Regions from separate parts of the Alteromonas sp. MB-3u-76 genome, predicted to be linked through region 1. Evidence: predicted binding sites of a transcription regulator. Region 1 holds the regulator's gene; the other holds the start of a gene.
The links. The regulator sigma-54, encoded in region 1, starts transcription at its own class of promoters, with help from an activator protein. The targets are predictions, from matches to a motif close to GTTGGCACGNNNNTNGNNT.
Positions count from the first base shown of each region.

Region 2: the regulator sigma-54 is predicted to act here: its motif matches at 3,501-3,519, upstream of CW735_RS00470 (PEP-CTERM sorting domain-containing protein).

Region 1 covers NZ_CP025115.1:841,398-849,049, forward strand. Annotated here, with positions in the region: gene mgtE (magnesium transporter) at 1-313, opposite strand, end outside; gene CW735_RS03755 (HPr family phosphocarrier protein) at 519-791, opposite strand; gene rapZ (RNase adapter RapZ) at 826-1,668, opposite strand; gene ptsN (PTS IIA-like nitrogen regulatory protein PtsN) at 1,804-2,250, opposite strand; gene hpf (ribosome hibernation promoting factor) at 2,264-2,551, opposite strand; gene CW735_RS03775 (RNA polymerase factor sigma-54) at 2,580-4,079, opposite strand; gene lptB (LPS export ABC transporter ATP-binding protein) at 4,157-4,882, opposite strand; gene lptA (lipopolysaccharide transport periplasmic protein LptA) at 4,882-5,475, opposite strand; gene lptC (LPS export ABC transporter periplasmic protein LptC) at 5,444-6,022, opposite strand; gene kdsC (3-deoxy-manno-octulosonate-8-phosphatase KdsC) at 6,019-6,579, opposite strand; gene CW735_RS03800 (KpsF/GutQ family sugar-phosphate isomerase) at 6,580-7,557, opposite strand; gene CW735_RS03805 (calcium/sodium antiporter) at 7,557-7,652, opposite strand, start outside.
Region 2 covers NZ_CP025115.1:95,417-103,068, reverse strand. Annotated here, with positions in the region: gene CW735_RS00480 (acyl-CoA thioesterase) at 1-773, shown strand, start outside; gene CW735_RS00475 (amidohydrolase) at 779-2,461, opposite strand; gene CW735_RS00470 (PEP-CTERM sorting domain-containing protein) at 2,669-3,442, opposite strand; gene CW735_RS00465 (heme NO-binding domain-containing protein) at 3,675-4,220, shown strand; gene CW735_RS00460 (sensor histidine kinase) at 4,229-5,482, shown strand; gene CW735_RS00455 (HD domain-containing protein) at 5,543-6,166, opposite strand; gene CW735_RS00450 (TauD/TfdA family dioxygenase) at 6,177-7,301, opposite strand; gene CW735_RS00445 (LysR substrate-binding domain-containing protein) at 7,400-7,652, shown strand, end outside.

The DNA.
Region 1 (7,652 bases):
GCGTCTCTGCTAAATCATCGGTGTCCATTTCCTCAAGCGCATCAACCACATTGGCCGGCAGCATTTTTGTGATTATGCCATTACGCACATCATCGGAGAGTTCTTCTATTATGTCGCCGTGAAAATCGCTATCGATTAACTCCCAAAGTTCGTCGCGGGTACGACTAGGGCTAGACTCGAGAATATGGGCAACATCGGAAGGGGGAAGCTCTAATAGTAGCTTTCTTACAGACACGAACTGACCGTTGCTTAATGCGTTGTTAAGCGTTCTCAGCTGAGTTTGTACATATTTAGAAACGAGAGCTTCTGCCATGAAGAGCAATTCCTAACTTACTAGATGCCCGAAGAAAACCTAATTTGGTGGCTACACAGAGACTATGTTGCGTGTTAATAGAATAGCGTACTTACCCTGTTGGTGTCATGACAAATACGTTGATTTGAAATACGTTTTTACGCGCTTGACGATAATAACAGCAGCTGTGAAAATTTAAGCAAGAAAAGCACAAAGCAGGCAAGTGTTATTCGTCTTCGTTAAATCGACCCTCTATGAGCTTTTCAATGGCCGCCAGAGCGGCTTCAGCGTCATTGCCCTCAACAATCACGTTTACCTGCTCACCCTGATGGCTTTCTAGCATCATAAGGCCAAGTACGCTGCTAGCATCGGCTTGTTTGTCACCTTTTTCGAGAATGATTTTTGCGTCAAATTGATTTGCTAATTGTACCAATTGAGTTGCTGCTCTTGCATGCAGACCAAGTTTATTGACGATTGTTAGCGTTTTTTCGATAGTCACAGTTTGTCTAGCTCTCTACTTAATGCGCAGGTTGTTAATTTAATTCTCTATGACGTATTTGCACGTCGGGATGAATTTCGCTGAATGTTTTTGACAACGTCTGAGCAATATAAACCGAACGGTGCTGACCGCCGGTGCAGCCTATAGCAACCGTGACATAGCTTCGGTTGTTTCTTTCCAGGTGAGGAAGCCAAGTGGTAATTAAATTTTGTATTTGCCATACAAACTTGGTTACAACGGGTTGTGAGCCAAGGAATACCTCTACCGGAGCATCGACACCGGTTAGGTGCCGAAGATCTGGCTCCCAATGAGGATTGGGAAGGAAACGAGCATCAAACACATAGTCGGCGTCTTTAGGAATACCGTGTTTAAATCCAAAAGACTCGAATACCAGAACGAGACGGGAGCTCTTCTTCCCTAAAATACGCTCGCGAATAATTTCAGCAAGCTGGTGAATAGTTAATTTATCAGTGTCTAAATACAGATCTGCGCGCTCAACAATTGGTGCAAGTAAGTTAGATTCTGCCTTTATAGCTTCCGACAGTGACTTGTTGAGTTTAGCGAGAGGGTGCAGTCGACGGGTTTCGCTAAAACGCTTCACCAGCACATCGTCACTGGCATCAATATAAACGATGGTCATAGACCAGGAAGAGGGCAGGTAGTCTAAAATTTCTACCAAATCGTTAGGGTTTTTAGGCAGGTTTCGCACATCTATGCTTACGGCTACCTGATCATATTCGTCTACTACCGTGTGAGTAAGGGTAGGTAGCAAGTTTACGGGAATATTATCTACGCAGTAATAACCCAAATCTTCTAGGGCCCTAAGCGCAACTGACTTCCCTGAGCCAGAACGACCACTGATAACAATCAGCTTCACCGATAATTCTCCCTAAAATTTTTTTATGTGCCAAAAACTAATTCAAAAACGATTTTTCAATTAAGCGCATATTCCAGAAAAGAGCAGCAACAAAGAGCGCGATGCTTCTCTGTGCTTTTCTGTGCTGCGTCCAATTTATACGCCAAGAGCAGAGATAATATCTTCGTTCGTTTTGGCTCTGCGTATGGCTTTTACCGTATCTTTATCGCTAAGTTTACCTGCAACAGTAGCCAGCGTTTGCAAATGGCCTTGAGTTTGTTCTTCAGGTACCAGTAACGCAAAAAATATGTCGACAGGCTTTTCATCAAGGGCATCGAAGTTGATTGCTGGGATACAGGTTACAACAATCGCCATTACTTGCTCTAATCCTGCCAAGCGGCCATGTGGAAGCGCAATGCCGTTGCCTATTCCTGTACTGCCTACTCGCTCCCGAGCCAGTAAACTGTTTAGCACAGTGACTTGATCTATGTTTTCATCACCTTGCGCTGCTATATCAGAAATAATTTCTAAAATTCGTTTCTTACTATTGCACTGAACCGCACACTCGGTGCGGTCCAGGCTTACGATGGCTTTAATGTCCATGCTTAATTATCTATTAATGTTTTTTCAGTTTTTCCTTATGCTTGATTACCTGCCGGTCGAGTTTATCCACCATGCTGTCAATCGCTGCATACATATCGGTATTTTCTGAGGATGCAAACACTTCAGCACCGCTAAGGTGCATAGTGGCTTCGGCTTTTTGATTTATTTTTTCTACGTTGAGGATGACATGGACATTAGAAATGTGATCAAAGTGACGCTCAAGTTTGCTGAACTTCGTATCGACATAATTACGCAAAGAGTCGGTGATTTCGACATGATGACCAGTTAGGTTGATTTGCATATTTCGTCTTCCTTTTAATATAGCGCCTTTAAATAAGGCTTTTGCGTTGGTTAGACGGGGGTATCGATAAAGACTCCCGGTATTTTGCTATTGTCCGCCGAGCGACTTTTATGCCTTGCTCTGCCAACAATAAAGCAATCTTGCTATCGCTTAATGGTTTGCTAGGCGTTTCTGCTGCAACCAGTTTCTTAATTAACGCACGGATAGCGGTAGATGAACACTCGCCGCCTGATTCCGTTGCCACGTGGCTGGAGAAAAAATATTTTAACTCGTAAATTCCTCGTGGAGTATGCATGTATTTTTGAGTAGTAACCCGTGAAATCGTCGATTCATGCATGTCTACCATTTCTGCGACATCATTGAGAACCATTGGTTTCATCATTTCGGGGCCGTGCTCAAAAAATCCCATTTGTTGCTGAACAATACAGTTAGCCACTTTCATTAATGTATCGTTTCTCGACTCTAAGCTTTTTATAAACCATTTGGCTTCTTGCATATGAGAGCGTATGAACTGTGAATCGCTACTATTTTTCGCTTTTCTACTCATCGCTGCATACTGCTGGTTTACACCCAGTTTAGGTAAGCTGTCTGGATTCAGTTCTACAGTCCAGCGACCGTTTTTCTTTGCTACCGATACATCGGGGATAACATACTCAGGCTCTTTAGTAACTAAAGCACTACCTGGGCGAGGATTCAAGGTTTGAAGCAAACGCATTGCCTCGCGAAGCTCGTCTTCTTTCAAACGACTCTTACGCATTAAGGTTCTGTAGTCTTTGCTGCTAAGCAAATCCGAATAGTCCTCTATCAGTCTTTTTGCCTCTTCCAACCAAGGGGTATCGTCGGCAAACTGACGAAGTTGAACCATCAGACACTCCTGTGGAGTGCGCGAGCCAGAGCCAATGGGGTCAAACATTTGAATACGTTTTAGCACGCACTCCACTTCGTCTAACTCTATCTCTTCTTCAACATTTTCGGTTTCAATATCTTCAAAATTAACGGCTTCTAATATTTCGTCTAACGTTGCCGTGAGATAACCCGACTCATCAATGGAGTCAATAATAGCAATGGCAATCGCTCTGTCAGTGTCAGAAAAAGGAGTGAGGCGCATTTGCCATAATAAATGGGCTTGAATATCTTCTGTGGTTTCACCCTGGAAAATTTGGTCATCATCGTTGTTTGATGGACCGGGAGCAGGTGCAGAGGAGGCAGAATAATATTCGTCCCATGTGCTATCGATGGGCAATTCATCAGGAAGGTCGTTTTTTTCAAGGGCATCACCAGACTCGATAGTGTCGCTAGACGCAGAAGCAGTGGCTTCGCTAGCGCTATCATCGTTGTCGATGTTGTTTTTTTCAGCTTGAGGCTCGTCGTTACCTTCTTCAATTTCTAAAAGAGGGTTTGAGTCTAACGCCTCCTGAATCTCTTGCTGAAGGTCGAGTGTAGACAGCTGAAGCAGCTTGATAGCTTGCTGCAGCTGTGGAGTCATCGTTAGTTGTTGACTAAATTTTAACTGTAAAGATGGTTTCATCTACGTCTTATATTTATGCTCTTCAGTGAATGTACCAGAGCGCTTGAGAAAAATGACAATTAGGTTACATACAATAACTATAGCCTGAATTGTTCGCCTAGGTATACATCCCTTACTTTTTGATTACTTAAAACCTGTTCCGCGGTTCCTTGCGCAATAAGTTCGCCATGACTCACAATGTACGCTTTTTCACAGACATCCAATGTTTCTCTCACATTGTGGTCGGTGATGAGAATGCCTATTCCTCTGTCGCGAAGGTGCTGTATTATCTTCTTTATATCATTAACTGATATTGGATCAACACCAGCAAAGGGCTCGTCGAGCAAAATAAATTCGGGTTTAGCCGCAAGTGCTCTTGCTATTTCTACTCTGCGACGTTCTCCACCGGAAAGGCTCATACCCACACTATTACGTATATGGTTGATATTGAATTCATCAAGTAGTGCGTCAGCTTCTTCTTCCTGTTGCTGAGAGTTCAAATCCTTTCGGGTTTGCAAAATAGCCATGATATTTTCATGCACAGTCAGTTTTCTAAATATAGACGCTTCTTGAGGTAAATAACCAATTCCACCGCGAGCGCGTTCGTGCATGGGCTGATGCGTTAATTCTTTATCGTCTATTAATATCTGCCCTTTGTCTGACGGAACTAGACCGACAATCATATAAAACGTTGTCGTTTTTCCCGCGCCATTTGGGCCTAACAGCCCAACAATCTGCCCTGTAGAGACTGACAGACTAACATCAATCACAACTTGGCGGGATTTGTATGCCTTAGCAAGATTTTTTGCACTAAGAGTAGCCATTACTGTTGCTTGCCTTTACCGTCTTTGCTTTTGTCTGTGTCATTATCACTGCCATCATCACTATTCGAATCGTCTTTTTTGACTTTTCTAATAGACTCTGGCGTGAATACCGTGGTAACGCGACCTTTACCATCTTCTTGATTGCCGCCAGTTGCTAATAACTGTTCAGTTATCATGTCAAAGGTAATGTTATCGCCCTTTACTTGGCTGCTATCTTGCCGTAATTCAGCGTTGCCGCTCAGTGAAATAGTGCGCTTTGCAACCTCGTAACGAATCTCGTTAGCTTGTGCCGATACTGGATTTCCATCTTCTAGTTTTTGCGAGTAGCTAGCAGGTTTACCTCGCGCGACAAAAATCTCACGACCACTGCCTCCAGAGGCAATAACTTCCACTTCGTCAGCTTCAATAACTAAAGAGCCTTGGGTAATAAGTACATTGTCTTTGTACAAAGCAGTTTTATTTTTCCCATCTATAAACTGAGAGTTCGAGCCAATCTCGATAGGAAGGCTAAAGTCCTTTTCGTTGGCAAGCACTGGGCCGGCGCATAAGACAAATATAGCGCTAGTTACTAGGAGAATACGTTGTATGTACATGGTCAATAAGCTCATATTTTTGTGTACGCAGGTTTGCGTTAAATCCATTGCTTTGAATAACGTACTGCATGCCACGTATTTCTACTGGTTGGTCTGACGTCATTTGTTTACTGTCTAAATTAATTTGAATATATTCAGTGGTGATTGTTTTGACAAAGTCATCCTGGCTTTGGTTCTCAATGTTGACCTTATTTTCTAGCTGGATAAGTTCGTTATTGTAAAGTGTTCCTTCTAATGCAGTAACCACCCACGGGGAATCTGCATCGCTGCTGTACAATGTATAGCTGGGTTGCTCAAAAGAAACAAAGCCCAACTGGTCATAATGCTCCATTGATGAAGCAAACACTTTGTGATTCAGCTGACCTTCACTGTTATACAAGGTTGTGGTTAAGTTTTTTGCTTTATAGGCTGGCTTGAGGGCATCGAGCCCTTCTGAGCTGGTTAGCACAGGTTCTTCTTCCATCCATGTTGGGATATACATCAGCATGGCGAGAATAAAAAGCGCAGAAATACTCAACCCAAGGCGGTTAAAGCCGAATGCGTTCATACGCTGGCCCCAAAAATACCGTTTTCAATTCCTTTAGCTTGTAATAGTGTGTCAGATATTTCTCGAACCGCGCCAAATCCGCCGGGCAAAGTAGTGATCCAGTTAGCTTGATTTTTGACATAGGGATGAGCATCTGCCACCGCTATTTTCACTTCGGCAAGTTCGTACATACCAGTGTCGGGCATATCATCACCAACAACAGCGATATTTTCGGGCGCTAGCTCAAGCTTGTTCATTAAATGTTTCAATGCATCAAACTTGTTCTCTTCACCTTGAATAATGTGAGCTACATTTAATGCTTTCATTCTGTTTTCGACAATGGCTGAGCGCCTGCCGGTAATAACGGCAACATTAATGCCGTGGCTAACAAGCGCTTTAACTCCATAGCCATCTCGGGTGTGGAATGCCTTCAATTCTTCACCGTCGTTGCCTAGGTAAATACGGCCATCAGAAAACACCCCATCTACGTCACACACCAGCAGTTTGATGTTTGACAATGCATCGAATAACACCGATGGCATGATGGTGTAAAGCGTTTGGGTTGGCGTGGTTTCCATTTATAAAACTCCCGCTTTTAGCAGCATGTGCATATTAAATGCGCCAACCGGAGTGTGCTCATCGTCAAGCACCATTAACGCACTAATTTTAAAGCTTTCCATTACGTTCAGTGCTTCAACAGCCAGTTGGTTTGGTGTTGTGGTTTTTCCGCCTACTGTCATCACGTCACTGACCTTAGCGTCATGTAAATCGACCCGGGCATCTAGAATTCGCCTTAAATCTCCGTCGGTAAAAACGCCGGTTAGCTTGCCAGACTCATCGACAATACCGGTCATGCCGAGCCCTTTGCGGGATATTTCAAGCAGTGCCTGCGCCACTGTTGCTCCGTTACTGGTAAGCGGTATGTCATCGCCCGTAAGCATAATGTCGCTCACTTTTAGCAAGAGTTTTCTACCTAACGAGCCTCCCGGGTGTGACAACGCAAAATCATCAGAGGTAAAACCTTTTCTGTCCAACAACGCTACAGCTAGAGCGTCGCCCATTACCAGTGTAGCGGTTGTACTGCTTGTGGGAGCCAGACCGAGGGAGCAGGCTTCTTGTTCCACGCTTATATTTAACACCACATTAGCATGTTGACCTAGTGTGCTTGATTCACTGTTGGTCATTGCTATCACGTTAACACCCAGCCGTTTTACCACGGGCAGCAGATTTATTAACTCGCTGGTTTCACCAGAATTAGAAATAGCTAAAAGCACGTCGTTTTTGCTTAACATGCCCAAGTCACCGTGATTAGCTTCGCCAGGGTGCATAAAAAACGCTGGAGTACCAGTGCTTGCTAGGGTTGCAGCTATTTTGTTTCCAATATGTCCCGACTTGCCCATGCCGCAAACGACAACTTTACCCAAGCAGTTGTAAAGCATGTTACAAGCATCGATAAAACTGTCGTCTAGTCGTTGTGCTAAATCGGTAATTGCACGAGCCTCAATATCGATAACTCGTTTTGCCGAAGCAATGTAATGGTGTTGTTTATTTGTCATTATCCAAACAGCCAAAATTGATAGCCCACAAAACAGGCTAAAAGAATTGCACCGTTAGTGCGAGATATTTTACGTTTGCCGATGAGGTCGAAGCT
Region 2 (7,652 bases), 750 kb from region 1:
CTGGTCGCGTTTTTGGCGGCCAAGTATTAGCGCAGGCACTGATGGCTGCATCGAAAACCGTGTCCGCCGACAAGCTTGTGCACTCATGCCATAACTACTTTATCCGTCCGGGTGACTGCGATCACGATATAACGTACATAGTACATCGCGACTTAGACGGCCGCAATTTTAGCAACCGCAGAGTAGTTGCCCTGCAAAACAACAAGCCAATTTTCAATTTAATCGCCTCGTTTCAAGGTGAAAGCGACGGATACCAGCATCAAATTGAAATGCCAGATGATGTTCCTCCACCCGATAGTCTGCTTAACGAAAATGCATTGGCAGATAAGCACAAAGGCTCGTTACCCGAGCACGTTTATTCTATGCTTAGCCGGTATCGCTCTATTGAGGTGAGGCCCATTAACGAAGAAGCCCACTTTTTACGAAGCGATAAAAAACTGAGTCAGGCCACCTGGTTTAAAGCAAAAGAAACGCTGCCAAATACCGCCGCGCTGCATAGGGCAATATTGGCTTACGCTACCGACTTAACATTACTAAGTACAAGTGGCCGTCCACACGGCATGTTGTGGATGGATGAAAATGTAGCCACTGCCAGCATAGACCATACCGTATGGTTCCACGCTAATGACATTAAAACCGACCAGTGGTTATTGTATTTGATGGATACGCCTTGGTCGGGCAATGGTCGTGGTCTTAACCGAGGAAGCATTTTCACACAATCGGGTGAGTTGGTCGCATCGGTAGCGCAAGAAGGCTTGATTCGTATCAAGTAATATTTTTACTTGCCTTCTCGCGTGTAAACCACCTGCCCATTTACAATAGTCATCACGACATCCGCTGAGAGAATATCAGCCTCATCTACCGTCATAATGTCGCGGTTAAACACGGTAAAGTCGGCATACTTGCCTACTTCTACCGAGCCGCGCAGATGCTCTTGAAACGCGCCGTAAGCAGGCCAAATGGTAAGCATTTTAAGCGCAGTTTCTCGTGAAACTGCTAACTCGGGGTGCCAGCCTTCACCCGACGTTCCGTCGAGTCTTTTACGGGCAACTGCTGCGTAAAACTCTATACGTGGGTCGCCTACTTCTACCGGCGCATCTGAACCCGCAATAATTTTTAGCCCTTTATCTACTAAGCTTTTCCAAGGATATGCATAAGCTAACCGCTCGTCTCCCAAGCGCTCTCTAGCAAAGTTTAAGTCGCCTATGCCGTGGCTAGGTTGCATTGAAGGCAATACGTTTAGCTCAACAAATCGCTGCTGATCGTCAGGCGTAATAACCTGCGCATGTTCCATACGCCACCGCAAATCTTGGCTTTCCCACTGCAACTTTGGTACAGAGGAGTATGCGTTTTCATACCAGTTAAGCAGTGAACGAACCGCCCTATCTCCAATAACGTGGGTTTGAATTTGAACCCCCTCTTCCAACGCCTTTTCCAAAATAGGCACCAATGCTTGTTGGGTTATTCTATTCATAAAGCCGTTGTGCGCAGCGTCGGAATAGTTGTTGATTAACGCTGCGCCACGTGACCCTAGTGTACCGTCTATAAACACTTTAATTCCGCGCACATCCAACATGTCGTCATCTGTTTTTTCACGCCCGCGCTTAAAGCGCTGCTGCGCCTCCTGAACCGGAATAGCCGCATAAATTCGATGCAGCATTTCGCCTTCTTCATGCAATTGCTGCATTAAATCTACAAGTCTGTACGACATACCGGCATCGTGCGTTTGTGTCCAGCCCATCGACACATTAACCTGCATGCCTTTGAGTAAATTGTCTTTCAGATACTCATCGGTTTCTTGAGGAATAATGTTGCGAAACACATTCATAGCGTTGGCGAGCACGTAGCCCGTTAGCTCACCCGTTGCATCTCGCTCAAATTTACCGCCTTCAGGATCGGGGGTATTTCGGTTTACGCCTGCTAGCTGCAGTGCTTTGCTGTTTACTAGTGCCGATACACCATCGGCACGGGGCATGAAAAGCGGCTTATTTTTCGTAAAAGCATCTACATCTTGCTTGGTTAAAAAGCGTTGTTCATCAGTCCATTCCCGCTCTATCCAGCCGCGGCCTAATACCCAATTGTTTTCGGGTATGCTGCTTGCCCAATTTTCTATTTCTTGTACGGTTTGCTTTAACGTAGGTAGCCCGAAAAGACTTAAGGTTTTGGTACGTTTACCTACACCCTCTAGGTGTTGATGCCCATCAGTAAAGCCTGCAAAAACTGTATTGCCAGTCATATCAAAAATCTTGGCTTTGCCGCACATATACTTTTTGGCCGCTTCGTTTGCGCCTACGAAAACTATTTTACCGTCTAAGCTAGCCATGGCCTCAGCGGTCCACTGGGCATCGTTGGCGGTATATATGGTGGTGTTATGCAGTACTAAATCTGCTTTTTCGCATGCAGAACACACAACACTAAAAAGTGATAACGTTATAACAGTGAAGTAGTGCTCTATGCGCATGGTTGTACCTTAAAAACTGTATGGCGACAAAATTGGAAGGGGCCCATAACCAAGGCCGCTTTTGCTAGGCTAGCAATATAGCTGGCTTTTGTATCTATTTAGTTTTTAGCCAATCGTAGATTGTAAATGCACTTGCTGCGTATAATTGGAGAGCAAAAAAAAAGCACTAAAAGTGCTTTTTTACAGTCCGTATTATGGAATTTACTTTTAAGCTTTTTTACGAAAGCTTACTAAGCCTAGAAGACCGAATGCAAAAATCGCCAGAGATGCAGGTGCTGGTACCGAGGCTATAGATGCTTTAGCGCTGTTGCCAATGTCGTATTCAACATCGCTTGCACTGATACTCCATTCTCCGTTACTTGCAAAGTCTATGTTAAACTTGATGAGCTTCAAAGCAACTGACTCTCCCGTATTTAAGAATGAACTCATCTTAACGTACTCGCCTGTATCGGCATCAAACGGTACATATGTATCAAATTCAATATCTATCCAATAATTCGAAAGGTCACCCTTTATTTGACCTTTTACAATTAGGTTTTCGCCAAATTCAGCATAATAGTTTTCTGGTAGTTCACCCTCTTTTGTAAAAAACACTCTTTCTGCATAATATTTTTCCGTAGCTGAAAAATACGCATCTGAAGCATCAAAAACACTATCAGTATCGGAATACATAGCATTATAGATTATTAAGTTATCAACATGATCTGAGGGGCCGTTATATTTAAAAGATAAAAAGTTTGAAGAGGTAATCTCAAAATCTTCGCCTGCAACAAATCCATCCAATCTAATGTTTCCTGACACTGGTGTTGCGTCTTCATAAGACTTATCACCTTTCTCACTTAAGCAATCTGAACAGATTCCAGACCAGTCGATTGTAGTGCCGAAGTTAATATCGGTAATGCCATCTACAATCATACCCGCAGATGCTTGCATTGAAAGAGTTAAAAAGCACAGCGATGCTAGTGAATATCTCAACTTCATTCCATTGTTCCTTGTTGTAAATAAATTTTTCATTATGTAAATGTTTAGCAAAAATTTTTAGCAATAAACACGCCAACAAAAAAATCAAGAAATTTCAAGCAATTAGATAAGCCCACTTGTTCTGATGATTGCTTTGTAAAAAAGCCTGACAATTAAGCCCGCTACTTTTGAATTACATTCTTTTTTTTGGCGCTGTGCTATGTTTTATAAAGCTTAAGCGGGGAGTATTTTTATGTACGGCATGGTTAACAAGTTTATTTCAACTACGGTAATAAACCGTTATGGCAAGCAGGCGTGGAACGAGATCAAACAGTCGCTCGACGACTATGAGTCCTCTTTCATTGAAATGCAGCCTTACAGCGATGACGTAACTTTTGGGCTTGTGGGAGCCTCCATAGCCTACTTGGGTGTCGATTTAGCCACTTTTTTACGTCAAATGGGAGAAGACTGGGTAAAAGAAACCTCTCAAGGCAGTTACCATTCTATGTATTCTCTGGTATCGGGGGGAGCATTTGAATTCCTATCAAATCTGAACAATATGCACCAAGTCATTTCTGCACAACTTAAAGAACTGGTCCCACCTTCTTTTTTATGCGAAAAAAACGATGACGGAAGTATTACCATTCACTATTATTCTAGTAGAGAGGGATTGGAGCCCTTTGTTGAAGGTTTGCTAGTAGGCGTGTGTAATTACTTTGAAGAGCCAGCCGCGGTTACTCAGGTTAAAACAAAAGATGAAGACACTCCATTTAGTACGTTCCGCATTAATTTCGTGTAGGAAGAGTTTTGCAAATTCAAACATTCCAATTTGAGCTAGACCAACAGCTTAATATTAAGAGCTTCTCTCCAGCGTTTGCAAAAATATGCAGTCAACTTTGCGAGAACATGCCACTGCTAGAAGCTTTTACACTGCTTACGCCCAAAATTCCCGTAAGCAAGCAATTCCTTACCATGTTTAACGGTCAATTAGTCACTATTTGCCCGTCCGGCAATACCGACTTTGTGTTTGGAGGTGCGTTTTACCAAATTCCTACCGGGTATTACTTTATAGGTTACCCACAGCTTACTGAAATGGGTAAGCTGGCAGAAATGGGATTGTCGCTCACTGATTTTGTTAATCACGATCCCATTAATTTCTACATCGGTACACTTCAGCTAAAAGAAAGCATGTACGAGGATGTCAGGAAACTAAATAAAGACCTTAAGGCCAGTGCAGAGCACCTTGAATCTTTGGTAGACCAACGCACTAAAGAGTTGCTTCAATCGGAAAAAATGGCCTCTATTGGTACCCTTGCTGCTGGTGTAGCCCATGAAATTAATAACCCCATTGGTTTTTTACTCAGTAACTTGTCCAGCCTCGATGCCTACATGCAAAGCATCATTCCGCTAGTAACCGCATTGTCAAAACTATCACCTGAAGATAAAAATCAGATAGAAAATTTAACGCAATCCAGTATTAATTGGGATGATTTAGCGTTTATGTCAGAAGACATTCCGCCTCTTATTCATGAAAGTGTTGATGGTGCTAGGCGAGTAAGCAAAACCGTAGCAGGGTTACGCAGCTTTGCTCATCCTTCAGATTCAACACAAGATAGAATGTCTGTTCAATCTGCCATTAATTTAGCTATTTCTTTGGTTAATAACGAGTTAAAACATAATGCTGCCTTACATTATGAGCCCGGTGACGATTGCTATGTAAATGGTAACTTAACAGAGCTAAGTCAGGTATTTGTAAATCTACTCGTCAACGCCGTGCAGGCCATTGAAGAAAACGGTGTGATTGAAATTGATATAGAAGAAACGAATAACACTGTACAGGTAAGAGTTAGAGACAACGGCTGCGGAATTCCCGCTAAAAATATCGACAAACTGTTTCAACCGTTTTTCACAACAAAAGAAATTGGCGCAGGTACAGGGCTTGGTTTAGCCATAAGTCATGGCATTATTGAAAGCCATAACGGTGAAATAACCATTGACAGTGAGGTAGGTAAAGGCACTTGCTTTATCATCACGCTACCTGCTGCTGATACCCTTGAATAGAGCCCGTTATTAACGCGTTTAATCACGGGCTCTACTGAATTTTTAAGTTCTGCTATTGAATTAAGCGTTGCTTTTTCCAGACATTGCTATATCTACCGCGCTTTTTCCCATGGTTTGATTGCCCACGTATTGTGGGTCGAACGCGGGGCGAGTAAAAATGCGGCGCACGAGTGGCTCGAAGTGAGACAGGGGCTTAGTAGGATAATCAGGGTCGAATGATGCCTGGTCCCATTTCTCACAAAAATCCACGCACGACTGATACCAAGGGTGGTCTTTTAAATATTCACGCTCGTTAGGATCGCCGCCAAGATGGTGGGCGTAATAGAAATTTTGAAACAAGCCGTGCTGATTAATCACCCATGTCACTTCGGGGCGCACGTAGGGACGTAAAATAGCCGCTGCAAATTGTGCATGATTATGAGGTGCTAAATCGTCGCCCAAATCATGAACTAGCGCAGCCACTATCATTTCATCATCAGCACCATCTTCTTCAGCCCGAGTGGCCGATTGTAACGAGTGCTCTAATCGCGTCACCTGATAGCCAGAGAGCGTATTTTCTAACTGCGCTAGCGCCTTTAAAATTCTATCGGGCAGTCCTTTAGCAAAGTCTTCTTCGTGCTTATCAAGAAATTGGAACTCTTCTTTCGTGCCGTCTTTCATTTGTTTGAATGCTACGGTTTCCATAGTGCTCCCCTTATTGACCACTCATTTTTTGCTTTAACAACTTATAACGCCCTTTCGGTGCATCGTAATCTATATAAGCGCCGTGCAGGTGTCTCAATCCTTTATTCGGATCGAAACCTGTTCTACCGTGTAACACGCGGGTATTGTGAAACATCTGCAGCTGACCTGGCTGTAAGCAGAACTTCCATTCAAACTCTGGCGAGCTTAATAGTTGCCCTAAACGTTTTCGCGCATTGTGAAACGTAATAAGGTCGTCATCGCTCAGCAACGGTAAATTGTCTAAACGCGGGCTGTAGGCAATGCCGGTTACTTTTCCGGTAGCGTCCGACTCAATAATGGTGCGACGCTCAACCAAATCGACTTCGCTATCGAAATGACGAAAACGCACCGGCACTTCGCTTAGCATTTTATAGCCTTCTGGCTGCTCTTTCTTTAGCTGCTCTAAAACGGACAAACTATCAACCAGCGTAGATAAGCCTTCGCCCGCTTGGTTTTGTAGGCAATGCAATAGCTGAATACCCGGCATTGGGTCGCGATAAGGGTTATCGGTGTGCGGTCCAAGTGGCACCGAGCGATAGGCTAAGTCGCTTGAATTAGGTCGTGAATATACTTCAAAAGACTTACCAAAGTTGGTTTCTCTTACGTGGCCAAAAATCTCCGCAACCTCAATAGTGGCCTCTAGGTTCTGCGGCACGTTATCAATAATGATAACGCCATAGGTAAGAAACTTTTCAATACCTGCAATAAGCCCTTTATCTGAATGCAACGAATGATAATCCACATGAAAAACAGACTTATCGATATCGCTTTTCCAGGGGCGAGGGGCTGGAGCGCCATCAAGGTGGTCAAAATCGGCATTAAATTCGCTGAGATCATACTCACCGCTGTAACCGTCGCTAAAAGTTAAGCTAGCGCGCAGTTCACTTTTCTTTTCCACCCGCGTAAGCGCTAAATCTGTATCGAGTTGATGCGGATCGAATAGGCGATGCTTAGTTGTCTTATCCACGTTTTCAGTATCCTGACAACGCTCTCTTAGCCACAGCGCGGGTAATGAAATTTCTTTGCCATCGATGGAGGCCAGAACGCGAACTTGCTGCTCATCTATGCGGTAATTGAGTGTTTGCACCTGTTGCACTTTTGATTTTTCCTCTGTGAAATGTCAGGCTGCGAGTATCAAGCAATTCGCTTTAGCACAACAGTAGCTAAGGCTTATGGAAAACATGCAAATTCATTATGAAGCAGCGCAACGAGTCACCAACACTACACAGCCTTATTGCCTTTGACGCCACTGTTAAACATGGCTCTATGACACTTGCAGCCGAAGAACTAGGCATAAGCCAACCGCTTGTATCACAAAGAATTAGAGCGTTAGAAGAGGTATTGGGCGGTGTACTGATAAACCGGGAAAACAAGCCAACCACACCTACTATGGCAGGCACAAAGTACCATAATGAAATAGAACGCTCTCTGGCGACCATCTTGCGGG